3 regions of the Reticulibacter mediterranei genome follow, and region 1 is predicted to be linked to each of the others. Evidence: riboswitches for the same ligand, from Rfam matches in the RefSeq annotation. Region 1 holds a riboswitch; each other region holds the start of a gene.

Region 1 (9,660 bases):
AAGATAGCGTCGCCTCGCACAAGAAGTTTGCCGACAAGTTTAGCTTACCTTTTCCCCTGCTGTCCGATACCGACGCGCAGGTCGCCCAGCAATATGGCGTGTGGAAAGAGAAAAGCATGTACGGCAAAAAGTATATGGGCGTCAACCGGGAAACGTTCCTCATCGATAAAGATGGGATCGTGCGGAAGGTCTGGTCCAAAGTGAAACCTGAAGGACATGCCCAGGAAGTTTTGGATACCATCACTTCGTTAGGACTTTAAAGAACCTCGATCTTCTCTGATTCAGTAACTCTTCCGCAACATTCTGGCCGTAGTCCCTATCCGTCCGATGGACGGATAGGGCGCTCAGAGTGAGAGAAGCCAGGGAGTCACCTCTTTGCTTCATCGAGAGTGTAACTTCTTGGTCTCGCTCTCAAGCTCTTTATGCCTCAATAAGGAGTAATTAGTTCAGAAGGAGTGGCTCAACTGCGCTGATGATTGGGCCTACCTCCATGTGATCAGAGTTCAAGAGTACAATAATACTAACCTTCTGCGCAGGATATTGCCTGATCAGCGAACAAAAGCCCTGAGTTCCGCCTCCATGCATCCGAAATCCAGGGCCAAGAAACCAGCCATATCCATACTGCCATGACCTCCCCCATGCAGTGCCTTGCCCATGTGGGGTAAACATCAACTGCAACGTATGGGGAGAAACCAAGGGACATGCAAACAGTGCATCACACCACTTGTTGAGATCCAGTACCGTTGAGTACAACTCTCCTGGTGCCTCCTCAAACAAGCTCAAGCGGTCGTTGTCTGCATGGACAACCTCTCCATCCTCAACTGTATGACCATAGGCACGACCAAAATTAATCCAACGAGGCCGATCCAGGCCTGTATCGGTCATGTCTAGAGGCGCGAGGACATAGCGTTTCATCAATTCGTCAAACGACAGGCCCGTCACCCGTTCCAGAAGATAACCCATCAAAATGAAGCCAGTACTACTGTAACTCCATCCTTCGCCTGCCTGAAACAATTGGGGCAATTTGACTAGATATGAGAGCAGGCTTCCGCGTTCGTTTTTGAGTTTTTGCATCTCAAACCGCAGATTTGGGACATCATAAATATCTTGTAAACCGGACGTATGAGATAACAAATGATGAAGAGTGATGTTCTGATCGAGTACGACCAATTCAGGCAGATAACGGTACGGCTTTTCCTGAAGCGAAATCTGCCCATGTTCGGAGAGAACCAATGCTGCCATTGCGATAAACATCTTGGTCACCGAAGCGATATGAAATTTGGTTTCAATGACGTTGGGAATATTCAATTGCCTGTTTGCAAATCCATACGCTTTTTCAAATACTATGTGTCCGTCCTGAGAAATGAGAAGCGCTCCACTCAGACAATGCTCTTTCTCTACCTGTTCAAGTGCCAATGTCAGGCTTGTTTCATTGATCATACAATACCTCCAACAGGTGAATAGGCAACGATCAGAATGATCTTCTCCAATTGTACCAATGAATCCTGACATCTTGTGTCAAGAAGACTGCAACAGAGCGGGACAAGCTCAGTTTCTTTACCTCCTCCAGATGAGCAAGGAATGACATTACCAAAAAAGCACCGCTGCAAACGACGGCCTATGCGTTACCAGTGCCTCATCCACTCGTCATCATAATCGGCAACAACATTAAGGGGATGAGATCAGAGATTACAAATGAGTAATCGTCAGATCGCGCCAAGTGAACTCAAAATTTGTCCTTTGACCACTGCGAAAGAAATCGATGATCGTGCGTGCTGCCAGCGACGCCATCATCAGCGCAAATGGGCGCGTCAAAGGGTAATCGCAGGGGTCGCCAGGAACTTCCTGTGGCACCTGATACTGCGGCTCCCATAGCCCGTTGCCATAGAGTCCATTGGCGCTAAACCCGATATGCAAACAGGGAATACGTTGCGTACGAGTTGTCTCACTGATCGCTGCTCGTCCCGCCCGATTGTCAAAGGCATCGACAACTAGATCGCTCTTTTGCAACAACGCCTGTGCGTTTGCCACTGTTAGCTCCACCACCACCGGCTCTATTTTTGTCTGCACCGCTCGATAGAACGTATTCGCCAGCGCGCGAGCCTTTGGTGCTCCAACCTCCGCGCGACTATATGGCTGAGTCGAAAGATTGCGCATCTCCACCCGATCTTTATCGATCAGCTTGATGCGCATAAACCCCATACGAGCCAGCGTTTCGGTCAGATTTCCTCCTAATGCGCCCGCTCCACAAATCGTGATCTGCTTCTCCACAAATGGGGCCAGCGATATATGCCGCTCCTCATGAAAAAAGGGGCTATTGGGATTCAAATTGGGTTGTGTCATATGCTTTTCTCACTGCTTTCTTCAAATGGCATGCTTAACGAATTATGAGCCATCTTTCCGCTTTTGGGATTCGTCGGTGTATTACATAAGTAGAGCAATCTCTCTGCTCAGAAACAGATATGCAACGCTTTTCTTTTATCATGAATGAGAAAGGGATAGCTAGCCCGTTATGAAAACAAAAACAAAACAGCTCACGCAACAGGTACGTGATGCACTGCTTGCCTGCTCGAATAAAGTCTTGCTAGAAACCATCATAGAGTGGCTCGACCGCGCCGACGAATACTTTCAGTACGCCGATTGGAGCAACCATTTTCGCTACACATTGGGCTATCAGGTCGCATCAGATACCACAGAGGCTGTCTATGCCTCATTTGAGGAACTCGAAGCCGCCGAGCCTAACTTCATGGGCATTACCTGGATTGTTCCCGATGCAGAGACGCTTCGGAACATCCTCACTTCCTTCTCGATAGAAGATTTCTATCATAACGTGATTCCATTAGCTGGATACGCACTCCACGATAGCGCATACGAACAGAAATGGGGCCACACCCCCTCCAGCTTTAGCGATGGTTACGATTTTATGCGCTCGCTAGCAGTTCATCTACACGAAAAAACTTATCGCAAACCAGAACGTGGACAGATCGTATTTTTGCCGGATGTCGCCCGCAAACGCAAGAGCACGGGTACGTCCACGCCCGTTTTCGCACGCGGCACACCATCTGAGGCTGTTATTCCCAGGGAACATCCGTCATCACATTCACCAGACTGGTCAGATCAAAATCTTGATCTCGATCGCTGAGACAGATCCCGCTGGACACAACATTCAGGCGTGGATCGATGGTCGAGCGATAGCGTCTGGTCTGGCCCTGCTCGCTCCACTCAACAACAAGATGCCCAGGAGAACCATCGGTATTTGTGATCTCGCTGTAGCTATGCAGAACCGCATCAGCCTTCGCCAGAGCATGTCGCAAACGCTGTTCCAGCTGGCTATTCAACGCCTGCCGCCGCAACCACTCTCGCTGCTGTTGATGGCTCTGCTGCTGCTGCGCAGCCCGCTGTTGGCGTTCTATCGTAGAACCTTCACCTGCCAGAGTTGTCTCGATATGATGCAGTTGCCAGAACAGCAGAGCAAGGCGTTCAGAACCTGCCAATCCAGGGAGGAAACGTTCAAGTTTATCGATATTAGCAGCGGTATCACGGAGCCACTCGGCATGCGTGGGATCGGCCAGCACATCAGGACCATCAAACCAGAGATTGTGGCCCTCCACACGCACGATCACGCGCTCAAACTGTTCCGCTCCATTGGTTGGATCGCACAAAAAGACGGGCAATGGCTCAGCCCGAAAGCCGAAACGCTGGCGGGCATCGCTATCATTGAATGGCACAGCCCACCACATGCCCGGCTGCTTTGGATTGGTATCAGGCCAGAGCAGAACAACCCGCAGCGCGGGGAACAGTTCCAGATAGCCGCCACGCTCCCAGGGCAGCGCCTCCTCAAGCACCTCCGCCTCTCGCTCGTTGATCGGACGGAAACGGCCCCAGCCGACAAACTCGCGCGTGGGATAGAATTCATGCACCATGCCACCAAGCCGGGTCCGAATACGGCCACCAGGAAGCAGGGGAGCAACTATTTCTCGCTGCAACAGCGTCCTACTCTGGTTATTCAAACGAGCAATCAGCGCCCGTGCATCAACCTTTGGCTTCTGCTCTCTCGTCATCGCACTCTGCTCTCCTCGTTTCTATCCTTAGAATTAACATATACTTTACTCCTGGCCAACATAAAAAATGGCTTGTCTATGATGGTTGCTGGCTAAAGCACTTGATCAGTGGCCAAAATAGTGTATACTCATTTATAACACAACTTCATAGATAGCTCCGGGTAACTGGCGAGACGGTGGAAGCAACCACAGGGGAGCCTGGAGCGAGATTCACAAAGCAGTCGTTCGCCTGGGCTGGAATAGTCATCGGTCTGTATCACATTCTGTTGCTATTCGAGAAAAGGAGCGAACGGTTATGCCAACAACCACACAGGAACAATCCCTGCTTATCCGCTATCTCAATACCCTGAACGGTATCTCTCCCAGTTCGGCTGCTGCCGCTTTCTATGCTTCACTAGATCAGATCAATACGGTCTCACCGTCCATCAGCACAGCTATCATCAAGGAACTACGGGACCAGCGCAGCAACCTGAAGCTGATCGCCAGCGAGAACTATAGCTCTCTGGCAACTCAACTGGCAGGGGCGAACCTGCTTACTGACAAATACGCCGAAGGCTATGCTCACCATCGTTTCTACGCCGGGTGCGACAACGTCGATGCCATCGAAGAAGAGGCGGGACAGCTTGCGTGCAAGCTCTTTGGCGCTGAGCATGCCTATGTCCAGCCACATTCGGGTGCCGATGCCAACCTGGTTGCTTTCCTGGCGGTCCTTTCCGCAAAGGTGCAACGCCCGCTCTTAACCGAACTGGGGCTAGAAGATCCCTCGAAGGTTTCGCGCGAAGATTGGGCAAAGGTACGGGCGGCGGTTCACAATCAGCGCTTGCTCTCCCTTGATTACTATTCGGGAGGCCATCTCACGCACGGCTATAGACACAACATCTCAAGCCACCTGTTCGATGTGTATACCTACAGCGTTGAGCCTGATACCTACCGCATCGACCTGGACAATCTGCGTCGCCAGCTGCATGAGATCCGCCCCTTGATCCTACTGGCTGGCTATAGCGCGTATCCTCGCAAGCTGAACTTTGCGAAAATGCGCGAAATGGCCGATGAGGTTGGGGCAGTCCTAATGGTCGATATGGCACACTTTGCCGGTCTGGTCGCAGGCAAAGTCTTCACGGGCGACTACGATCCGGTTCCACACGCCCATATCGTCACATCAACGACCCATAAAACCCTGCGCGGGCCTCGTGGTGGACTGGTTCTGTGCAAAGAGGAACTGGCCGAGTGGGTGGACAAAGGGTGCCCAGCGATGCTGGGTGGACCGCTGCCCCACATTCTGGCGGCAAAAGCGGTTGCCTTCCGCGAAGCGCTGACCCCCGAATTCGAGACCTACGCACACAAGATCGTTGAAAATGCCCAGGCGCTCGCTCAGGCATGTCTCGACGAATCGCTCCAGGTCTTGACGAACGGCACAGATAACCATCTACTCCTGCTCGATGTGGCAAAAACCTATGGCTTGACCGGGCGGCAAGCGGAATCAGCACTGCGCGCCTGCTCAATTACGCTCAATCGCAACTCGCTCCCCTTCGACGCCAACGGTCCCTGGTACACGAGCGGATTGCGCCTGGGAACACCTGCCACTACGACGCTTGGCATGGGCACGGAAGAAATGAAAGAGATCGCAAGCATCATCAAGCTGGTCCTCTCTCACACCACCCCGACAAGCACGGCAGGCAAACAGAGCCGCGCCAAATATAACTTGAGCGCCAACGTCATTGCAGAGGCCCAGCAACGCATCAGTGCTCTGCTCAGCCACTATATCCTTTACCCTGAACTGGACCTGGAACTGCTGCTCTCCTCTGTACAAGAGACCGCGCAGCGCTAATATACGTGAAGATCTCCTGTAGGGATAGCTACAGGAGATCTCCTCTATTCAACTGACATGATCCGTTGTGGACGCTCGGGTAGCGGGTACTGCATGATCAGATCCACCATCTCGGCCCGACTCGGCATGGCCATGAGCGGAAGAATATTGACCACACTGTACTGGTCGCCGCGAAACTGATAGCGCATCACCTCAATACCCTGCTTCTGCAACCCGGCCATAAAGCTCGGATTAGAGCCGTCAACCTGCACAATAATCACGCTCGGGGCGACGTGCATCTCTTTCACATACTCTGCATAGGCGTTGTGGAAGAGCGGCGGCGTATTCTCACCCTCATCGGTGACGATGACGATCTGCTCAGCGACAAATTTATCTTTGAGCATTTTCGCCAACGCCGCGCCAATCGAGGTGCTGCCATCGGCTTTGATCAGCTTGAATGCCTTTTCCCAGTCGCTCAACGCTGGACGATCTTTGCCCTTGACGCTTGCTTTCACCTCGAACGCCGCCGAATCAAAGGCATAGACACGAAATTCTGCGTTAATCACGGCACCCACCAGAGCAGCAAGCTGCTTTGCTACCTCGACAGCCTTCGTCATCGAGCTACTCTTGTCCACAAAGAGCGCGGTTGGCCGCTTGATTTCGACTCGGGATGCGACGCGCTGATCGGTTACATCGGTCAACAACTGCTCAGTCTCCTCATCGAGTTGAGCAGCTTCGATGGCTTTCTTGGCCTTCAACGTGGACACGCGCTTGTCGCTGGCAGAAGCAGTGATCTTTTGATCGATCAGCGCCTTCACCTCTTTGTCGTCCAGCGCGCCCCGACGCTTGAGCATTGCCATGTTATTGATGACTTCCTGCGGAGACATCGCGTTAATCAGAGCCACCAGCAGTGCTGGCGTCACATGCTTGATTGCACCTACCGCAGTGGTGTAGGGAATCTTCTGCTCTAGAATGAGGAGCGCCTGCTCCTCGGCGGTCTCTGCCTTCGCCAACTGCTTGAGGGCGGCCAACGGACTATCCGCCGGTGGCTGCTCATCAAAGAGAATCGCCTGAGCGCGCGGACCCGGCTTAATGCGCAGGCTGGCGTAGAGATGCTTGAGATCGTTGCGTGCGCGCAATGCGGCCCCGTCAAACTGCCGAATATTCTGTTCACGCGTCTTGAGATAACGCGTGATAGCGCTCCTCAACGAACGCGGCGTCTTGCCAATCACCTGCTTGCTATGATCCAGGACGCGAGCAACCTCATATGGTGCGAGCTGCTGAAGCAACATCCAGGCTGCACCACGCAACTCCTCGTGGTCGCTGGTGGCGAGATGGGCCACAAAGAGCAATTTGTGGTCCCTCACCTCTCCCTTCTCAAAGTACCAGGGAGCAAGATGGCCGTAGAAAAGCGGATCTCGCTCCAAAGCACCGGTATGCAACGGTGCCAGCTCTTCCAGCTTGCGATGCGGCGTGGTCAGGAAGGAGTTGAGGATCTGCACGCGCACATCCTGTTCGTCATTTTGAGTCATCCTGTACTTCTCCTTCTCTCATATTATTTGCAACAATCCTCTTGCTCCGAGTCGGCTGATGGCAACCGCGACTGCTGGGCGACTGCTTGCTAACTGCTCCGCGAGGACATCCAGCGAGTGCTGCGTTTGCCAGAGAGCAAGCAAGCGCCGATCAAAATCTATCTGACTAAATTCTTTTACCAGGATCGCCTGAAGACGCGCGATGGCATCTTCGTTGCGTGCTGTGGCGAAAAACTCGCCTCCGGTTGCCTGGCTGATCCGCGTAAACGAGTCATTCGCCTCTTGCCTCATGCCAAGCGCATAGATCGTAATGCTTGCTTCCTCTGCGGCGGCAGTGACGCTCTCAATAGTCTCCCCACAAGGACACCCTTTCGCGAAACTATCGCCTTTGGTCCCCACACCATGCGGTGGCGCATCTCCCACCAGCACCAGAAGACGCCGCGCATGCTCTCGCCACTCTAATTCGCGGCATGCCCCCAGGATGCCATCAAACACCGCTTCTGGCAGATCTCCACCGCCACCGAGCCCCAACTCATTGATCATACGTTGCGCATCCTTCATTTTGCCGGTAAAGGGATGCACATTGTAAACAAAGGAGCGCTCCTGGGGCGGATGATCGCGATATTCCACAACTCCAAGCCGCATATCTATAGCAACCTGGGCCGTTTGAGTCAAGCGGGTCAGCATCGCGACCATCTGATCTTTCGCCGTCTCGATTAATCCGCTCATACTGCCTGTCGTATCCACCACAAACGCCAGGTCGAGCGCGTTGATTGCCTCTAGCTCTTTCATACGTGTGCTACCTGCCTTTCGGGGAGTGGATACTCCAGAATTTCGTCAATCAGTTCGGCTCGCGATGGACGACTGAGCAAGGGAATGAGGTTGCTCAGCGCGTAGTAATCGCCCTGAAAATGGAAGACATTCACGACAACGCCCAGCGCTTTGCCGGCCACCTCTATCTTCTCGCTGGTCTGCCCCACCTTCACCAGAATGATCTCCGGCTTCACAAACATCTGCTCAACATACGCCGTGTACGCATCTCTGAACAATGGCGCATGGTTCTCGTTAGCATCGGTGACAATGATAATCTGCTCAACGCGTTGCTTCTCCTGCATCATCGCCTGTAAAGCGACCCCACAGGATGTTGCGCCTCGCGCGTACACGCTCAACATTGCCTGCTCCCAATCGGCCAGTGTCTTGCCCTGTGCCTGAACAGCATATGCCTGAGTATCAAACGCATAGGTGAGCAAATCGCGCTCGCAAATGAGCGAGAGCATCGCTCCAATCTGACGTCCCAGATCGATAGCCTCATGCATAGACGAAGATTTATCGATCAATAGGGCGGTCGGTCGTGTGATCCTTCCTTGCTTCTTCACCTGCGCCTCGGTCACGGCTTCAAGCTGCCGGGCAATCTCGCCGGAGAGTTCCGCTGCTTCCGCAGCAACTCTGGCTTTGAAGGCTGAAACGCGTTTGTCGCTCTGCGCCTCCTGCAATTTGCGCTCGACCAGCGCCTTCATTTCCCGATCATCCATGACGCCACGCCGCTTGAGTGCCGCCATGTTGTTAATGACCTCCTGGGGCGTCATGGCATTGATCAGCGTCGTCAACAGTGCAGGCGTGATCTCTTTCAGCGCTCCAACCGCTGTTGTATATGGGATTTTATGCTTCAGGATGATCTGTGCCTGTTCTTCTGCATCCTTTGCCTTCGCCAGTTGCTTGAGGGCGGCCAATGGACTATCCGCTGGTGGCTGCTCATCAAAGAGAATCGCCTGAGCGCGTGGACCCGGCTTGATGCGCAGGCTGGCGTAGAGATGCTTAAGATCATCACGCGCACGCAACGCGGCCCCGTCAAACTGCCGAATATTCTGTTCACGCGTCTTGAGATAGTGCGCGATGGCACTTTTGAGCGAGCGCGGCGCTTTCCCAATCACCTGCTTGCTATGGTCGAGGACGCGTGCAACCTCGTAAGGTGCCAGGTTTTGCAGCAGCATCCAGGCCGCACCGCGAAACTCTGGATAGGCGCTGGTCATCAGGTGCGCAATAAACAACACTTTATGGTCGCGCACGCTGCCTTTCTCAAAGTACCAACCAGCCAGGTGGCCATAAAAAAGCGGATCACGCTCCAATGCGCTGTTATGCAGAGGGGCAAGCTCCTCGAAGCGGCGATGAGGGGTGGTCAAAAAAGAATCGAGGATCTGAACACGTACATCCTGCTCGTGGCTCTGAGTCATGATTTCTACCTCTTTCTTTTCGTTAGAGT
Region 2 (9,660 bases), 2.2 Mb from region 1:
ATCAAACGGGCGAAATTGTTTGTCTTTCTCCGTCATCACCGCCATGAGTTATTTGATGACGCTTTTCAAGAAGAACTGGCGGCGCTCTATGCCCCGAATCTCCGCTGGCACCCTCCCACTTCGCCAGGGCAATTAGCCCTGGCGACCATTGTGCAAGACTACACAGGAGTCTCTGATGATGAGGTCAGGGACCGCAACGCTGCTGGATCGGTGCTGGCAATTGGTACTGGATTGTCTGGATACTGAGCAGGCACCTTTCAGTAAAGGAACGTTCGTCGCCTTTCGCAAACGCCTCATTGATGCTCAGATGGACCGGCGGTTGATCGAACGAACCATTGAACTCGCCAGCCACACCCAGGATTTTGGATCACGGGCCTTTCGTATTACGTTTCCAGGTCTTCTCACTCATGGGCTTCCGCCTCTCGGTTCTGTTGACGCTGCTCCCACTCTTCATCAGCGTATTCGCGCTCAGCGAGCATCTTCTTCGTGCCGTTTTCTTCCTGCAACACCTCCTGTCTCCTTTCCCCTGTTGCTGGCGTGTGTGTGGAGCACCATCTTGGGATAGCCAACTGTCCCGGAGGTGAAGTAGACGAGGCAGGGATCGTCACTGCGCGTTTGTGGGCCAGTAAATGATGAGGAGGCGCTATCGACGATCTAATGGTAACTGGTCCAGCCTTCTCGTCGAGCAAGATCGGCGTCTGGTTCAATCATCACGGTATGGCGCAATGTGGGGCAGTTTGTGCGGATCTGGTCGAGCTTGGCCGCACCTTCGCTATCGGTGATGAAGCCTTTTGCCTCAGCAACGTGGATGCGATGCTCGATATCCTGCGGCGTGAGCAGCGTGGTGCAGGGGATGAAGATGGCCCCCAGCTTCATCAGCGCAAGCACGCTTTCCCACCATTCGGGGATGCGAGGCAACATGATTAAGATGGCGTCGCCCTTCTGGATGCCCAGGTGCGCAAAGGCATTTGCCGCCTTGTTGGAGCGCTCTGCAAATGTTGTAAAGGAGATATGTCGCTCGCTGCCATCTGGTCCAGCCCACATCATTGCCAGCCTGTTGGGGTCTTGTGCCCACTTGCCAATCACATCAGTTGCGAAATTGAAATACTCGGGCACTTCTAGATGAAACGAGCGTCGTTCTGCTTCATAATCGAGCATGTTTGGTGTATTTGAAGTGGTCATTGCCTGGCTCCTTTGCGATAAGCTGCTACATAAACAACGCTGTTCGGGTCTTATCTCTGGTATCATATCACGCTTGCTACAATTATGTGCTGCTGGATGTGCTGCAAATTGCCCCTGATGTATCGACCAGCCAGTGCCGATAGTTTATAGAGAGCATGTTCCTTTTCACCGATAGAAACATGCAACACAGAAGGATTGAAGGATTGTGAGAGGGATATGAAAAGAAGCTCTCAACGAAACTGGCTTTGGGGAGTCGTTATCATTGTGCTCCTGAGTCTGGTAGCACTGGGTATGTTCGGGGAGAGAGGGATAACTTTCGCCCATGATAGTTTCGCCAGCAGCCATGCCGTTCCAAATAGCAGAACCGTTACGCTCTGGATTCAAGCGACGGATTCTTGTGCGCAAGCACTTTCTGGGGGAAACTTCATTGTTCAGGGGCCAGGGACAAATATCACAACAGGACTGACAGGTGGAGCCAGCCCTAAAACATTGCCAGCCTATAAAACAATGCCTCGTGCTCAAAGACATTGTCCCGTCAATCAGGGAACATGTGTCAAATTTTCGGCGGGCTGTGTCTCTCTGGCCGTTCCTGTCCCCGCTACTGGCACAGCACAATATACAGTCACTACCAATAGACTGCCGCCTGGACATGGTACAAATGTGAGCTATGCCCCCTGTGAGGGAGGCCCGGCGTGCCATATGGATGAGCAGAAGCAGCCCATCAAAGAGGTCGCATTTGTGACGGTTGCTGCGAATGGATCGGTTCAAGCATGGACGCGCAACACGGAACCCGATGGCTATGTAGACAGGTGGCCTGCGAGCGATTTTTTTTCCGCGACCCCGCGTAACCCAATCATGTTTCACTATTTTGGCGTTGCAGCGAGCGCGCATGGTCCATTTACCTGCGATGGCGACGGCGATGCCGACGACTTCATGACAGGAACCAGTAAATGGGCTCACTGCGATAATGACGGCGACAAAAAACACTAAATCGTGATGATTGGCGAAAAGATTTTAATAAGTTCTTTCTGCACTGTTTATTTGAGCAGGAAGAACTTATTATTTTATGCTACCTGAGACTGTTTGTATTTATCTATGCACGGGTGAGTAAGAGTGCCAGTGGAAAACAACGACATGCCTTGACACGTGGCGGATGAGATTCGTATCATTATGTGTATATGTGTAGAGGCAGAAGACGGAGCGTAATCTCTTGTAGAGCGTTGTTGTTTCAAAGATGAAAGGTCTCTCTGTACAATGAATAATATCTTTCGGCTGCTGGCCGACGAAGAGAAGTTTACCGACGAATTGTTCGCATTCGTGACCGACCACAATGCTGATAGCCGCAACGAGCGGGCCATCGTTAGCGTCTTGCATGAAGTTGCGCCGCAGATCGTCGATGTTGCCGAGTGTATGATTATCGACGGCGTGGACGAGCGGCACTATGTTGCGGATTATGTTCGCGCTATCCTGGGCGGTCAGGGCTTTTACGATTGATTGTCCCTGATTCTCTTGCGTGTAACGACAATCTTTCCTGATTATTGTAACAAAAAAGGGATCAAGATGTGTTTTGAGCAATAGCCATGAGGGATTGTCGCTACGCGGACTTTTTGGTATACTTGAAACGAGAAGGAAGAAAGTTCTTCAGGTAACTGGCGAAAGACGTGGATAAACCACGAGGGAGCCTGAAGAGCAAGTAAACGTTAACCTATCAGTCGTTCGCCTGGGCTGTGGCACCATTGGTGCCTTTTTTTATTGTCAAAAGAGCAGAAAGGCTGAGCAAATTTTATGCTGAATGAAAAAATTGCGTTACATACTCCTGGTCCGACGCCCATTCCTCCCCAGGTAAGTGCTGCCATGACGCAGCCGATGATCAATCATCGTGGCGAAGGCTTCTCTCGTCTGTATCGCGATATCACCGCGAAGTTGCAGACGGTTTTTCAAACGAAAGAACAGGTCTATGTGCTGGCTGGCTCGGGAAGTGCTGGTTGGGAGACGGCGATGGTCAATTTCGTGCCTGCCGGTGCAAAGGTTCTCAATATAGTGATTGGCGATTTTGGCGAGCGCTGGGTCAAGGCGAATCGCGCTCTGGGTTATCAGGTGGAGCGCCTGGACTATGCGATTGGCACCGCATCTCGCCCGGAAGATGTTGATACGTTCCTGAGCAAGCAGGAGGGGGCAATTCAAGCCGTCTGTTTGCAGCACAATGAGACCAGCACTGGCGTCTCCAATCCCGTCCACGAGATCGCGCAAGTCGTCGCCAAACATGGAGCGCTGGTTCTTGTGGATGCCGTTTCGAGCCTGGGAGCGCTGCCTCTGCCGATGGACGAGTGGGGACTGGATGTTGTTTTCACAGGTTCGCAGAAGGCATTGATGTGTCCTCCGGGGCTGATGATGATTGCTGCCAGCCAGAAAGCCTGGGCGCGGGCCGAGAAAGCCAATGCGCCGCGCTTCTTCTTTGACCTGAAAGGGCATCGCGATGGCTTTGCGAAGGGTCAGACACCACAAACGCCAGCTATCTCACTGCTCTACGGTTTGCAGGCCGCGTTGCAGATGGTGCTGGAAGAGGGGATCGAGCAGGGGCAGGAGCGGCATCGCTTGATGGGCGAGATGGCTCGTGCAGGAGCACAGGCGACTGGATTAGAGCTGCTGTGTCAGGATGAGGGCTTTGCCTCGAACACCGTAACGGCAGTCAAAATTCCCCAGGGCGTGGAGGCCTCAACATTCCGCAAAGCAGCACAGAAGAGCTTCGGCGTGGTGCTAGCCGGTGGGCAGGGCAAGATCATGAAGGATATGATCTTCCGCATCGGGCATATGGGCTATGTGACGCCAAACGACGTCCTGGTCGCGCTAGCAGCTGTGGAGAACAGCCTCGCTCTGCTGGGTTATCCCGTACAGGTGGGTAACGCAGTTGCCGCAGCCCAGCGAGTATGGCTGCTCCAGGTCAGCGCCAATAAATAGTTGTTTGTTTCAATCTCTCAGCGTTACAGGAGGCGAGCGCAGGTCTCTTTCAGGCTTCTAGCTCGTACATGACATTGGCGATGGCGGCGATGGCGGCGGTTTCGGCTCGCAGAATGCGCGGTCCCAGGCTCACGCTCTGGACACCGTGCCGTTTTGCCAGCGCGACCTCTTCCGCCATCAAGCCGCCTTCCGGTCCGATAAATAGCACAATAGTTTGCGGCTTCGGAGACTGCTCTTGCAAGGTTGTACGCAAATTGACGCCATGCTCTTCTTCCCAGGGCATCAGTGCCAGCGCATCAGATGGAATATCGTTTAGCGTGTGCATCAGCGGACGAATAGGTGATAAGGTTGGGACACGTGAGCGCCCACACTGCTCGGTGGCCTCTTGCAGAATGCGTTGCCAGCGCTGCAATTTTGATGGTCCAGCATCTTCCAGCCCCGCCATTGAGCGACGACAGAGCGTAGGCACAAAAGCTGTAACGCCCAGCTCTGTTCCCTTCTCCAAAATCAACTCAAAGCGTGCCGATTTCAATAGCCCCTGACACAGAATGATCTGAACCGCCGATTCGCGCTGACCTGCTCTCCTCTCTTGAATGGTCACTTCAACGCCCGCTCGACTGCTTTTCATAACAGAACAGATGATCTCGTCCCCGCTATTGTCGAGCAAGATCAGAGCCTCGCCAATTGCCAGGCGCAGCACATCGCGCACCTGATGAGCCAGCTTATCAGGCAGGGTGAGCGTTTCGCTCGGTTGTAGGGAATGCGATGGTGGTATGAAAAAGCGATGCATCGTCTCTTACGACCGCCGTTTCCGCAAGACCAGCACCATCCAGTCTTCGATCATGCGCTGTTCGACCAGTTCCAATCCCGCCTCTAACAGTGGAGCTTCGGCATCCTGACGGCGTGCTTCGATGATGCCACTGGCGATCAGCAGGCCATCGGGTGCCAGCACTTGCGCGAGTTGAGGGGCGATAGAGCCGATGATATGGGCGATGATATTGGCAAGAACCAGGTCGTACTGACCGGCCATGCGCTGTGCTGTCTCTTCGTCAAGCGTTCCCAGCACAACCTCGATGCGCTCGCTCTGCCCATTGAGAGCCGCGTTTTCCGTCGCACTCTCGACCGCCACGCTGCTATTATCGATGGCATAGACATGCTCTGCCCCCAACTTGGCGGCAGCAAGCGCCAGGATGCCTGAACCGGTGCCTACATCCAGCACATGCATGCCGGGGCGTGTGTGCTGTTCGACTTGTTCCAGACAGAGGCGCGTGGTGGGGTGCAGACCGGTACCAAAGGCCATGCCAGGATCAAGCGTGATGACGACCTCTTCATCTTTGGGCGTATACTCGCGCCACGATGGACGGATGATGATGCGCTTGCCGATCTGGGTGACGTGGAAGTGCTCTTTCCAGGCGTTGGCCCAATCTTCCTCGTTGACCGATTTTGTTTCCAGATTGCCGACAAAGTGAGCGCCGATGCTGGCAAAGTGCCATAGCCCTTCGCTGATCCGCTGACGGGCTTCTTCTTCGGTGCCATCCATCGGCACATAGGCGTGGACCGTGACAGGCTCGCCCTCGCGCACACGATAGGCCTGTCCATCCTCGATCAATTCGATAGGTTCTTCAATGACCACCCCTTCGCTGCTGTAGCGGCTCATCAGTTCGCTAACCGATTCCACCGCATCGGGATGGACCTTTACCGTTAGTTCTAACCAGTGCATTCTCTACGATTCCAATCTATATGAATGATAGATGCATCTGGCAATTGAAGGGAAAATTTGAGGATACAGAGGATCTTGGGTCACACGTAGCGACAAGGGGTGTTTGGGGGTCTTGGTGGGGGCCTTGCGCTTGTCGCCCTCCCCAGGCTGTTTCACCTCTCGTGCTTGTCCAACGACAAGCGCAAGGCCCCCGCATCCTCTCCTCGCCGCCCCTTGTCGCTACGTGTGGTGGGAACCTTCCTCCTCTCCCCTCCTTCTTTCCCAGATGCACCAATGATGAGATTTCACAAAATAACCCGATGTCTTTATGCAAGGGCAATACTGCAATAATCATAGGTTGTTTTGATGTCAAAGCCGCACGAGCGATACAGCTGAAAGGCGCGCTCGTTGGTGACATCTACATCGAGCATAATTGTTTTCTGACTCTGCTCTGCTCGAACCGCGTAAATTGCTTCTTCAAGTATCTGGCGACCGTAGCCGCGACCCTGATAATCGGGGATGACGGCAAAACTGTAGATGCCGATCTCATCATGCATCTCGTTCAGCCTCAGCATGCCAACAGGTTCGTGACAACCAACCTCGTTGTCGCCAAAGATCGCGATATAATAGTGATTCACCGGATCTTGTATTCGTTGTTGGATGACTGGCTCTTCAACCTCTACCAGCGTGCCTTCGGTGGCGGACATAATAGTTGCCAGTGCTGCGATGTCATCGCTGTCGGCTGGACGAAAGGCAAGGCGATCATCGAACCGGTTGCGCGGCTGAAAATTGGTAAGGATCATCTCATGTTCGGAGAAGGCATGGTGAGCACCGACCGACTCAACAAAGGCTTTGCCAGAGGAGGAACGCTGCTCGCAAATCAGCAACAACTCGTGAACGCCATGCCCAGTATATTCTTCCCGGGCTGTCTGCAATAACGTGCGTGCGATGCCCTGACGCCTCTGTGCCGGATGCACCATGCCAGTTAGTTCGCGCTCATCGTTGCCGAAGCCATAGGCCATGAGATATCCGACCAGCTCATCATTTTGGTAATAGAGAAAATCGCTAACCTCAGCGCCAGAGCGGTTTGCAAGCAGATTCCAGTCGAGCCGCATATATAACTCGTCATGACGGTTACAAAGTTCAGTAAGTTGTTGAATGGCGACCAATTCTTCGGTCGTCAGTGTCCGCTTTTTCACCAGATTGTGTTGTCGGGCTTCAGTCATGATGTGGCTCTCTTTGCTGGCACTATGCGTACGTCTTTTGCTCTTTAGTAAAGATGTTGCTATTCTACCATGCGAGAGCAACGCAAAGAAGACTGATTAATGAAATGTTCCTTTCAAAAGCGGGACGGTAGTTCGTAGTCGAGCGATTTATCACGTTGGGGGAGCCGCTTGTGAAGCCGAACCAACGTGATAAATCGCTCGACTACGAACTACCTTATTCTTAGATTGTTTAGAAGACGGCAGGCTCCATGTAGTCGCCGAAGGCAGAGCGGAAGACCTCTGTGATCTCGCCGAGCGTGGCATAGGCTTTGGCCGCCTCGATAATGGCTGGCATAGTATTTTCGGTTCCGTCACACACGCGTTTAAGTTGATCCAATGCTCTTCTCACAGCCGTTTGGTTGCGCTCCTGGCGCACACGCTTGAGCCGTGCCAGATGCACTTTTTCGCCCTCGTAGTCCACATAGAGTGTTGGCACCTTGATGGCTTCGTCCAGCACATAGTCGTTGACACCAACGATCGTACGTTGATGCTGCTCGATCTCTTGCTGATAGCGATAGGCGGATTCGGCGATTTCGCGCTGGAAAAAGCCGTTCTGGATGCAGGCCAGGACGCCGCCCAACGACTCGATACGGTTGATATAGTCTAATGCAGCCTGTTCGGTCTGGTCGGTCAGGTTCTCGATAAAGTAGGAGCCGCCAAGAGGATCGACCGTGTTAGTAGCTCCGCTCTCGCAGGCGATGATCTGTTGTGTGCGCAGGGCGATCAGGGCGGCTTTCTCGGTCGGAAGTGCCAGTGCCTCGTCGAGCGAATTGGTGTGGAGTGATTGTGTACCGCCAAGCACCGCTGACAATGCTTGAATAGTGGTGCGGACGATATTGTTTTCGGGCTGCTGTGCTGTGAGCGAGACACCAGCGGTCTGAGCGTGGCAGCGCATCATCCACGAGCGCGGATCTTGCGCGCCGTAGCGTTCGCGCATCAATCGTGCCCACAGGCGGCGTCCGGCGCGAAACTTGGCGATCTCTTCAAAGAAATCGTTATGGACATCGAAGAAGAAGGAGAGGCGCGGCGCGAACTCGTCGATCTTGAGTCCCCGCTTGAGGGTAGATTCCACATAGGCCAGTCCATCTGCCAGCGTGAAGGCGAGTTCCTGTACAGCGGTGGCTCCGGCTTCGCGAATGTGATAGCCGCTGATGCTGATAGTGTTCCAGCGTGGCATGAAGCGCGTACCAAACTCGATGGTATCGACCACCAGGCGCATCGATGGCTCAGGTGGGAAGAGAAACTCTTTTTGCGCGATATACTCTTTCAAAATATCGTTTTGCAGCGTGCCGCCCAGCTTTGCGCGAGGGAAGCCGCGCTTTTCGGCATTAACGATATACATGGCCCAGATAGCCGAAGCGGGACTATTGATGGTCATAGAGGTAGTGATTTTGTCTAGAGGCAGATCGGCGAAGAGCAGTTCCATATCGGCCAGGGAAGAGATAGCGACGCCGCACTTGCCAAACTCGCCTGCTGCTAGAGGATGATCGGTATCGTAGCCATACAGAGTTGCCATGTCGAAAGCGGTCGAGAGGCCGGTCTGTCCTTGCTTGAGTAGATATTTGAAGCGCGCGTTGGTATCTTCAGCAGTCCCAAAGCCTGCGAACATGCGCATTGTCCAGGGTTTTGCGCGATACATGGTTGGTTGGACGCCGCGCGTATAGGGATAGGTGCCGGGGAAGCCCAGGTCGCGACTATAGTCGAGCGAGGCGTTGTCGAGAGGAGTATAGAGGCGCTCTATGGGAACGCTGGAGGTCGTCATAAGATCTGGGCGCTCGGGAATGCGTTCGCTGGCCTGTTTGAGTGTGGTCGCCTCCCAGGTGTTGCGTTGAAAGGTAAGTTGTTCTAATGTCTCCTGATCGAACAGGGAATGTTGTTGTATTGCAGGCTGCTCTGACGGCGTTGTCGATTGCGGCTCAATCATGGTGTAAGGCTCCTCTATGAGTTACAAGGCGAGTGATCGCGGCAAATTCTGCTATGCTACCGCTTATGCTTATTGTACCATACCCCCTCTCAGGTTCTCTGGAACATAATAGCAGAGTCTATTGACGTTGATCTTTTCGTCGTGTTATCATCACTTTTATGAACAGTAAAGTGTTGCGCCAGATCAAAGAGGACACCACCTCTCACTGGCATACCTACTACAACCCCTATCGGCGACACATCTCACACAATGTGGCCGCATAAGCCTGGCGCTTTTGCTTATGCGGCGAAAGTAGCGCCGACGAATCGACTCTAGCTCACCTTTTGTGCGTGAGCCAGGGCTGATTCCGTGTACTATAACGCGCTACTCTAGCTCTTCCCTTCCCTGTATATAACTTACCGTTGCTCAGCGCTGCTCTTCTCTGCATGGCGACACGTCAGGTACTTTCACCCCTCTTTCCCTTATTGTGTCTATTGCACACTGTCTAAAGGAGTACCTGTATCCCATGAACGAGACCTCTCTCGATATGTCTGTGACGACCGGCCAATTGCAGGCACCTGTCGTACCCTGGCGGCGCTGGCTGTTGGCTTTTGATGCCTATAATGCCACCACCAATCTCGCTTTTACCAGTG
Region 3 (9,660 bases), on a different contig from region 1:
CTGTGGGAGATGGGCGTTTGCCTTCTTTTGCACTCACTGCTACATGCTAACAAGCAGGACGCCAGCTAGAATGACGCCCACACCGGCCCACTGACCCGAAGAGAGCCGTTCGCGTAAAAACAGCCAGGCGAGGAGGACGGTAACGGCGCTGTAGAGCGAGGTCAGTGCTGTTGTGACGGTTGTATATGTCTGTCCGATGCCCAGATTGAATGCGAGCAACGCTCCTGAATCCAGCACGGTTGCGATCAGCAGCAACGGGCTGGCCTTCCAGAGCAGCTTTAGCTCGAAGGGACCGCGCACGGTCAGCATAAGCAGCGCGCAGAGCAGTTGCACCAACCGGGTGATCCACACCGGCCAGAATGCTCCCAACGTAGGAGTAACACTGTTGAGCATCCAGAAGTAGAAGCCAAAGCAAAGGCTGGCCCCTAGCGCTTCTGGAACCCCGGCAAGCGCTGTAGCATTCGAGGTGTTACGAGTGCGGGAAACGACGATCACCCCCACAACCAGCAATGCGGTTCCCGCAAGAGGGAGGATGGGTGGGCGTTCTCCACTGGAAAAGGCCAGAATAGCCGTCACGACCGCAAAACCGGATGCAATAGGCGAAACAAGCGAGAGTGTACCAATCGTAAAGGCGCGATACAGCAACACTGTTCCTATAAAGTTGATGATGCTGATGCCTACCGCTATGCCCCAGGCCGATGGATCTAGAGGTGGTGCATGTTGTTGTGTAACGAGCAGTACGGCTCCTACGACGAAGACGCCTAACAATTGAATTGCCGCAAGCGAACGCAGCACACCGATGCGTCTGGTTGCGTGTGTGGCAACGAAATCTGCAAGGCCAAAACAGATGGCCGCCAGCAGCCCAAAAAGAATGCCCATCTAATGTTTCTCGTTATCCTTGAGGTGTAGTGATAAATGTCGATACTAAATCTGTTACTCTATACACCAGTCAACAACCTGTTCAGAGAACTAGGGTTCACAGGATTGTAGCGCTTCTTGACGCTTGCAATGCGTACGCCAGACCGCTGTGCTTCTGTGAGCAAATCTAGTGTAACATTACTGAGATCAATATGGCGAATTTTGCCTGCTTCCTTCAGGGCTTTCCAATTCTCCCATCTAGCGGGAGTGCAGAGGGCGGCAGCCCTTTGCCGGGGTGCGGGGTGTCCCCGCAAAAAACCTTTTTTCTTCTCTTTTGCGCGCCGCCGCAGGCGGCGCGCGAAGGAGGGAAGGAAACTGGGGACACCCCAGACCCCGGCAGGGAGACCCTGCACCCCTTTGAGCGGAGAACTGGAAAGCCCTGCTGCTTCCTTTCTGGTTGTTGCAAAGCGTATAGTTGTATGCGCAAAAAAATATGGTACATTTTACGAAGCAGGCAACATAGTTTATGTATCGGGAAAGAGATGTATTTGATGGAAAGCACTATTCCCGCCTCGCTCCAACCATGCATTGATGCGTATCTTCACGCCCTTGTGTCCTGGCATGCTCGCTTTGTCGGCATTTATCTTCATGGTTCTATTGCTCTCGGAGCTTTTGAGGAGGGCGAGAGCGATATCGATGTGCTGGCGTTGATACAGGGCGAGTGGAGCAGCGAAGAAATGAAGCAGTTCGCTGCCGTTCATGCGCAGCTTGTACAGCAGCAACCGCTCTGTAAGCTGATGGACGTGACCTATATTCCTCTCCAGCAACAGTCACCCTCTGCTATCTTTCGTGATGGCACGTTTACCACTCCTGCACATCTTGATGCAACGATGGCATGGATTACAAAGCATCAGGGCATCCGTCTGCTGGGGCCGGAACCCGCCACGCTTCCGCTTACCGTGACATGGGATGATGTGCTGGAGGCGATGCGCTTCAATCTCGATGTCTATTGGGCTGGCAAGGCCCGGCGAGCATATCTATTCTGGTTTGATTATTGGGTCATGACCTCCGTTGCCACCCTCTGTCGCATCCTCAGCGCGATTGAGGAGGGGGAGATTATCGCGAAATCGGTGGCCCTGCAACGCTGGCGCGAGCGTTTTCCGCAGCGTTGGCAACTCTTGCTTGATGAGGCGTGGCGCATTCGTCACCATCCAGATCAGCCATCGCTTTATCACAATCGCATACAGCGAAAAAGAGAGACGCTGGCATTTCTCGCCTATGCACGCGCACGAGGCGGCGAGGCTTTGCAGGCTGCATCGAGGATGCATCGGGAAAAGACTTGACTTTATAAAAGCATTTCCTATACTTAGAAGTAGCAAAAGGAAATATGCTTTCAGGCAACTGGCGAACGATGTGGAGTACCACAGGGAAGCCTGAAAGAGAGGCGGAAGCAAGCAGCCGCTCGCCTGGGCTGGGACACCATGATCTATGCTGGTGTCCTTTTTTGTTGTTAGTTTGCTGGCTCTCGTCGCCCACCGCATACTGGCTGGTGGGTGCGTTGAAAGGAACTGATGTATGGTACACGCTACGAATCTCGGTTATCCTCGCATTGGTGCCAGGCGCGAACTCAAGAAAGTCCTCGAACAATTCTGGTCGGGCAAACTCAGTGAGGCTGAGATGCTTACTCAGGCTGCCAGTCTGCGCCAACAACACTGGCAATTGCAGCAGCGTGCGGGCCTGACCCATATTCCATCTAACGACTTTTCTCTCTACGATCACGTCCTTGATGCCGTCGCAATGGTCGGAGCGGTCCCCAAACGCTATCAATGGGATGGCTCAGTGGTTGATCTCCGCACGTATTTCGCGATGGCTCGTGGTATGCAGAACGATCAGGATCAGGCGAGCGCGATTCCCGCGATGGAGATGACCAAGTGGTTCGATACCAACTATCACTATATCGTCCCCGAGTTTGAGCTGGAGCAGCGCTTTCAGCTTGCCTCGACCAAACCGATTGACGAGTTTCTGGAGGCAAAAGCGTTGGGCATCCACACGCGCCCCGTCCTGCTTGGTCCGATCTCGTTTTTGTTGCTTGGTAAGACGCACCACAGCGGCGTTGATCCGCTCACCCTGCTTGACCAGCTCCTGCCCGTCTACGAAGAGGTGTTGCGGAAACTGGCACAGGCTGGTGCTGATTGGGTACAGATCGACGAGCCATGTCTTGTGCTCGATCTAACAGAGGCAGCTCAGGAGGCGTATCGCAGCACTTATACGCGATTGGTCGCCGCATCATCGCTGCGTATCCTGCTTGCCACCTACTTTGGTGACCTGCGCGACAACCTGCCCCTGGCTGTACAGCTTCCTATAGCCGCGCTACACCTCGATCTTGTGCGCGCCCCTGAGCAGTTGGAACAGGTATTGAGTCTTGTCCCTGCCTCGCTTGCGCTCTCGCTGGGCGTCGTCGATGGCCGCAACGTCTGGCGCACCGAGTTTGACCGCGCCCTTGCTTTGATCGAACGTGGTGTGCAGGCGCTTGGATCGGAGCGCGTCCTGATTGGCCCCTCCTGTTCGTTACTGCTTGTGCCGATTGATGTGCAGCAGGAGACGCACCTTGATGAAGATATGCGCTCGTGGCTGGCCTTTGCCAATCAAAAAGTCGAGGAGATCAGCCTGCTTGCTCGCGCCGTCAATGAAGGTCGCGCCGCAATTGATACCGAGCTTCAGGAGAATCGCCGTACGTTTACCAATCGACGTAGTTCGCCGCGCATCCATAATCCCCAGGTGGCCGAGCGTGTTCAGGCCATTAGCGAGCAGATGGCCCAGCGTCCCCATGAGCATGACATTCGCAAGCAGCGGCAACAGGAGCAGTTGCACCTTCCCATCTTGCCGACGACGACGCTTGGCTCGTATCCCCAGACGGCTGAAGTTCGTGCTGCCAGGGCAGCTCATAAAAGCGGCAAGATGGATGATGCGAGCTACGAGGCGTATTTGCGTCAGGCTATCGAGCAGGTGATTCGCTTTCAGGAAGAGGCTGGACTGGATGTACTGGTACACGGCGAGTTCGAGCGCAGCGACATGGTTGAGTTTTTCAGCGAACAATTGACAGGCATGCTCTTTACGCAGTATGGATGGGTGCAGAGCTACGGCTCGCGTTGTGTGCGTCCACCCATCATTTATGGCGATGTCGCGCGCCCTCAACCCATGACGGTCTATTGGACACAGTTTGCGCAATCGCTCACGTCAAGACCCGTCAAAGGCATGCTTACCGGGCCTGTTACGATCATGCAGTGGTCATTCGTGCGCGACGACCAACCGCGCTCTGAGACCTGCAAACAGATCGCGCTGGCGATCCGCGATGAGGTGCTGGACCTGGAAGCAGCTGGAATTCATATCATCCAGATCGACGAGCCTGCGCTGCGTGAGGGACTACCCTTGCGCCATGCCGACTGGCGAACCTATCTTACCTGGGCGGTGTTCTGCTTCCGACTGGCAGCTGGCGGCGTGCGCGATGAGACGCAGATTCACACCCATCTCTGCTATTCTGAGTTCAACGATATTATCGAGGATATTGGGCGTATGGACGCTGATGTGATCTCGATAGAGGCGGCGCGTTCACAGTTTGAGCTGCTAGACGCACTTGAGACCTATCGTTATCCCAACGATATTGGCCCTGGCATCTACGACATCCACTCGCCACGCGTCCCAACAACGGCAGAGTTTGTTGATGAGTTGCGCCATGTCCTGCACGTCATTGCCCCTGAACAGATGTGGGTCAATCCCGACTGCGGACTGAAAACACGGCATTGGGAAGAGGTGCGACCTGCCCTCACCCATCTGGTTGAGGCGGCCCATCAGTTGCGAGCATCGTTGGTCTCAGCTCAATAAACAGCGGTCCCCCGAGTGAGAGCCAATCTTAGCTCTCACTCGGGGGACCGCACATCCATGCTATTCTCCTCTGTTTGAGACGATCAGACTATTATTCAGGATAATGCAGCATAGATTGTCTCAGCATTCAAGGATATACTCTGCATATCGAGAAGATCACTTGATCCCGCAAGAGTCGCACCAAAGGTATCTGATAATGAGGCTGCGACTCAGCATAAACGAGAGCGTATAGAATGCGGCAGCCTCTATCGATTCTAGCTCAGCCTGGATCAGGGCGCTGCCGTCACGCTCCTCCTGTAAGACAATATGTTCGCCACGCAGATTGTAGCGTGCCTGCGGCGTGATATGCAGGAGGAGCGTGATGGATTGCTTGTGGACATCAAGGAAGCGGCGCTCCTCTTCCCAATAGCTTTGTAGATCAAAGTTTGGTTGTGCGCTGATATGTTCTTTGTGTCCTGATATGCCCCCTCTATACCAACAAATTGTCATCAAAAGTGTTATCATTTGTCTGCATCTTTGAAAGAATATATAGATAAATTATCGAATAAAAAGAGTATTTTTATCTGGCCTTTTTCGGCTTCCTCGCAGAGAGCACGAGGAAGATATCGCTCTCAGTGCTTCCCTGCTCAAGAAACCAGTGGATCATTCGTTGCGTGCAATGGACGAATGATATTAGACTGGAAACTGAGGAGGAACGCATGACCACTACAATGACTTCACAAGAGATCAAACAGACTATCACGAATAGTATGGAACAGGCTCTCAAAGATTTGGCCACCCTCGTTCAGTGTCAATCGGTCGCATCTGGGACATCCTCGGAGGAAAAAGCTGGGATGGTTGCCGCAAGAGTTGCAACGAAGACGGTCCTGGAACGAGCGGGGTTTACAACGAGAGAGATTGTATTGCCCAGCGGCAACAATGCCATCTTTGGAGAAATCCCAGCATCATCCCATGATAAGCCGGTCGTCCTACTTTACGCTCATTACGACGTGCAGCCAGGATGGGGAGAAGGATCGTTTATGCTCACTCTGAAAGATGGTCGATATTATGGCAGAGGAGCTTCGGATGATAAATCAGGCATCCTGATTCACGCTCTGGCCGTCAGTGCATTGAAAGACTCGCTTGGAATCGGCGTTAAGGTAGTTGTAGAGGGAGAAGAGGAGACCGGTATTGGCAGTTTGGAGGCCTATGTTGCTAACGATAAAACAGGCATGTTCCAGTCTGATGCTATTATCGTCGCAGATACGGGGAACTGGAAAGTGGGAGAGCCGACGCTCACCACAGCCTTACGTGGAATTGTCGTTGTTACTGTGAAGATGAGTACGTTGCAGAGGCGGGTACATAGCGGTCTGTTCGGAGGGCCGGCTCCTGATGCGCTGATGGCCCTGATTCGGACCCTGGCAACGTTACAAGATGAGCAGGGCAATGTCACTATTGATGAACTGACCTCTGATCCGTGGCATGGGAGTAATCCATTGACCGAAGAGGTATTTCGGCAGCAGGCAGGCGTTTTGCCGGAAGTTGATTTGACCGGAAAAGGTACTATCGGAGACCGTCTCTGGGCCGGGTATGCGGTCAACGTCGTCGGCATGGATGTTCCAGCTATCAAAGGGGCAACAAATGCTCTGATTGAGAGTGCAAGCGCTCGGGTGAGCTTGCGTGTGCCACCCGATAAAGATCCCCAGGAAGCCCTGGACAAATTAAAGCAACACCTGCGGAGCAGGCGACCCTGGCATGCTGACATTAGTTTTAGCGATGAAGGCAGCGGTGAGGGTTATAGTGCAAGTACAGATAATGATATCTATCGCGCCGCTGAGTGGGCTTTGCAACAGGCCTATGGCAAATCAACCACGATCATTGGCGCTGGTGGGTCGATTCCATTAATCAACGTGTTCGCACAACACATCCCACAGGCAAATATTCTGTTGTGGGGAACGGAGGAGCCACAGGCAAATATTCATGGTACTGATGAGAGCCTGGACCCTGACGAGTTAAAGAATATTGCGATTGCAGAGGCACTCTTCCTGTATAAACTAGGTGGGGGGAGTTGAGAGGCGTTCACTGTTAAGGGATACCTTCATTAAAGCCGATATCTTCGTATAGGGTGCTTGCAATTGGCAGGCACCCTGACCGGGGTTCTTAATAGAAGCCTTTCGAGACGAAAGCGTTGATGTGCATAACACAAACAAAAATGCTTTCTGGTAAGTGTAACAAGGAGAATTAGCACGTGGAGGCATCACAAATTAACAGGGAGATTCAGAAGGTTCGAGAGACACTTTCTGATATACAGGAAGAACTTGATAAAGTAAATAGTCCAGAAGACCTTCGTAAAATTTTTCCAAATATGCAAAAAGAGATGGATAATATACAAGAAGTGATAAAACAGACCGGAAATGGCAGCGCTAGAGTACGAGCCAGACAAGGTGAACGGGTAAGACTCGCTGAGCGTGGCGTGACAACCAACGTTCTCGCCTGGGAAGATGATCCAGGAAGCCCGGAAGGTCAAGCGCCAACGCCTGTCTCTGAACCTATGCCTCAACTGGATACTCCCCCGCTTGCCATTGAAATTGTCGAAGAGGCTTCTGATCCAAGCCCTGATCCTGATACGCAAGGGTTTCGATACTGGTCGGCAGCGGTAGCTCTGCGACGAGCGGCAGACTATTGGAGCCGTATCATTGGCAATACAGCTAAGTGGGAGCAGGAAGTCGGTGCCACGTTGTCTGTCAGGCTGGACGCCGGAGTAGATTTGAACGCATACTATTCCCGCGAGGAGCACGGGCTTTCGTTTTTCCATGCCAAAGTTGGTGGAAGGATCATCTACTCTGGAAGTAGTCCTGATGTCATCTGTCATGAACTTGGGCATGCTGTGCTTGATGGCCTTCGTCCCCAACTCTATAACGCCGCCAGCGATGAAATTGCTGCCTTTCATGAATCCTTTGGCGATATCAGCGCTATGCTCTCCGCTCTACAATTGCAGACGTTCCGCGAAAAAGTGCTTGTGGAAACCGATGGAGACATGCACTGCTCCTCACGTCTGTCGCGGTTGGCAGAACAGCTTGGATGGGCCTTGCGGCGGCGGCGGCCTGACTCGGCTTATCCTGACTGCCTGCGCAATGCCGTCAATTCTCTCTTTTATCTTGATCCAGTAACACTTCCTCCCCGAGGTCCGGTCTTCACGCTTACATCTGAACCTCATTCGTTCTCGCGTGTGTTTACTGGTGCATTCTATGATGTTCTGGCTGGCATGGTGTCTCTCCTCTCTCCCTCACCTGAGAATACTACCGAGAAGCAACTTTTACAGGTCAGCGAGGAGATCGGACGATTGCTGGTGAAAGGGGTTCTGGCAGCCCCCGTTGTCCCCGACTATTACAGTCAGGTAGCCGCGCACATGATAGAGGCAGATACAAGCGGACAGTATCGTGAAGTGCTGATCAACTCATTTACCAGATATGGCATCCTTTCTTTGGAATCCGCGAATATGCTTGTTTCCGGTATCCGGCCTCAGTTAGCAGCAGCTCAGCCACCTTCCGCCCGTGAGACATCTGAGGAGCTTCCGAAGATTGCTCTGCAAGGGGCAGATTATGGTCTGCGCAACCAGACACTCCTGGTGCAAATCCCACGGGATGTGAAACGGTTGCCTGTTACATCTGCGATCCCTGAGCCTGGTGCAGTGCTTACACCTTCCGGGGAAAAAGCTGCTCAATCCTTTGTAAATGATTTGTTTCGCAGAGGTCGCGTGGAGGTCATGGGGCAGGCAAATGGTTTGCTGAGTATGACCGGCCATACCCAACGGACAAAGACACATCGATTACAGCAGACATCAGAAGGATTAGAACTTCGTCGTATTATGTTCGATTAAGATTTTGCCGAACAATCTGAGAGCATTTTTTTGCAAGGCAAGCATGACAATGGACAACAATAATCCCATTGTCATGCTTCTTTCACTATAACTGATGACTTGACCAGAAAATATGTAAGAGATATACTAATTATTAGAGGAGGTATTCAAGTAATGGAAGAAGAAAAGAAGCAACCTGCGCCCTTGTCCGAGGAGGAGAAGGCCGAACAGGAGCGGAAGAAACGCGCGGAAGAACACTTCGTCGAAGGTGTGCTCACCAGAGGAGAAGCCGCGAAGCCTCAGCAGGGTAAACTTCCTCCGGGCGCAACCCACGAGATCGTAGAGGAGAAAGAGGGAGAGCAACCCAAGATTCGCCGCCGTCGCTTTTCTACAACAGGGGAATAGAGCGTTTTACTCGTATTCTTGTTATCAGACTGTTGACCATAACACATATTAGGATCAACAGTCTTTTTTTCGCTTCTGAAGTTCTCTCTTTTGCGGCATGAATATGTCGATGACGATAGTAAGAAGACAAAACTGGAGGAAGACTAGTATGGATATTATTCTCGTTCGGCATGGAAAGAAAGTAGAGAGCTTGCCAGATAGCGAGACTCCCCTCGCGCAGAAGGGCATCGAGCAGATTAGCAAGTTGAAGAATCAATTAGAGCAATTACAGATTAAACCAGAAGCATATTTTACAAGTAAATTTAAGCGTGCCAAGCAGACGGCAGAAATTCTTGCCAGCGGAACAGCCATTCCTGTGTTTCCAATAGACGTTTTGACGCCTGATACCAGCACGTCCAGTGAACACGTTCTTAACGCCATCATTGATGAGGCTAAAAAACAGGGGATTGTGCTGGACCAGCAGACGACCATTGCCATTGTTGGACATGAGCCGCAACTGGGTCAGGTCGTGGCGGCTCTTACCTCGACGCCAGTGCAGCCTGTTGGTGTAGGCAAGGCTGTACGGGTGCAAGCAGCTTCGTTGTCCGAATTTCTTCAAGGTAAGGGCAAGATTCAGGAGGTGTAGTTCAATAGAGCAACGTTATTGCAGCATATCAAGCAGGAGTCGTCTCGCCGTT

The links. A riboswitch is a leader RNA that binds a small molecule or an ion and turns the genes downstream of it on or off. The one in region 1 is predicted to bind ZMP and ZTP.
Region 2: it holds a riboswitch for ZMP and ZTP, as region 1 does, so the genes downstream of both, K3T83_RS21635 (pyridoxal-phosphate-dependent aminotransferase family protein) here and K3T83_RS31225 (glycine hydroxymethyltransferase) in region 1, are expected to answer to the same signal.
Region 3: it holds a riboswitch for ZMP and ZTP, as region 1 does, so the genes downstream of both, metE (5-methyltetrahydropteroyltriglutamate--homocysteine S-methyltransferase) here and K3T83_RS31225 (glycine hydroxymethyltransferase) in region 1, are expected to answer to the same signal.

Annotation. Positions count from the first base shown of each region.
Region 1 is NZ_BNJK01000001.1:7,213,933-7,223,592, reverse strand. It holds gene bcp (thioredoxin-dependent thiol peroxidase) at 1-260, shown strand, start outside; gene K3T83_RS31245 (serine hydrolase domain-containing protein) at 442-1,440, opposite strand; gene K3T83_RS31240 (HesA/MoeB/ThiF family protein) at 1,690-2,343, opposite strand; gene K3T83_RS31235 (hypothetical protein) at 2,513-3,142, shown strand; gene K3T83_RS31230 (hypothetical protein) at 3,072-4,061, opposite strand; ZMP/ZTP riboswitch at 4,213-4,303, shown strand; gene K3T83_RS31225 (glycine hydroxymethyltransferase) at 4,357-5,889, shown strand; gene K3T83_RS31220 (vWA domain-containing protein) at 5,934-7,400, opposite strand; gene K3T83_RS31215 (vWA domain-containing protein) at 7,419-8,192, opposite strand; gene K3T83_RS31210 (hypothetical protein) at 8,189-9,631, opposite strand.
Region 2 is NZ_BNJK01000001.1:5,008,046-5,017,705, forward strand. It holds gene K3T83_RS21610 (hypothetical protein) at 1-246, shown strand, start outside; gene K3T83_RS56320 (hypothetical protein) at 176-565, shown strand; partial or broken gene K3T83_RS56325 (AMP-binding protein) at 469-1,248, opposite strand; gene K3T83_RS21625 (hypothetical protein) at 1,399-2,172, shown strand; gene K3T83_RS21630 (hypothetical protein) at 2,437-2,676, shown strand; ZMP/ZTP riboswitch at 2,818-2,915, shown strand; gene K3T83_RS21635 (pyridoxal-phosphate-dependent aminotransferase family protein) at 2,968-4,140, shown strand; gene K3T83_RS21640 (16S rRNA (uracil(1498)-N(3))-methyltransferase) at 4,190-4,930, opposite strand; gene prmA (50S ribosomal protein L11 methyltransferase) at 4,937-5,860, opposite strand; gene K3T83_RS21650 (GNAT family N-acetyltransferase) at 6,166-7,065, opposite strand; gene K3T83_RS21655 (acyl-CoA mutase large subunit family protein) at 7,295-9,028, opposite strand; gene K3T83_RS21660 (MFS transporter) at 9,534-9,660, shown strand, end outside.
Region 3 is NZ_BNJK01000004.1:102,003-111,662, forward strand. It holds gene K3T83_RS54990 (DMT family transporter) at 40-879, opposite strand; gene K3T83_RS58515 (aldo/keto reductase) at 939-1,271, opposite strand; gene K3T83_RS54995 (aminoglycoside adenylyltransferase domain-containing protein) at 1,410-2,201, shown strand; ZMP/ZTP riboswitch at 2,246-2,337, shown strand; gene metE (5-methyltetrahydropteroyltriglutamate--homocysteine S-methyltransferase) at 2,434-4,740, shown strand; gene K3T83_RS55005 (hypothetical protein) at 4,897-5,244, opposite strand; gene K3T83_RS55010 (M20/M25/M40 family metallo-hydrolase) at 5,439-6,791, shown strand; gene K3T83_RS55015 (hypothetical protein) at 6,968-8,599, shown strand; gene K3T83_RS55020 (hypothetical protein) at 8,753-8,983, shown strand; gene K3T83_RS55025 (SixA phosphatase family protein) at 9,132-9,608, shown strand; gene K3T83_RS55030 (helix-turn-helix transcriptional regulator) at 9,637-9,660, opposite strand, start outside.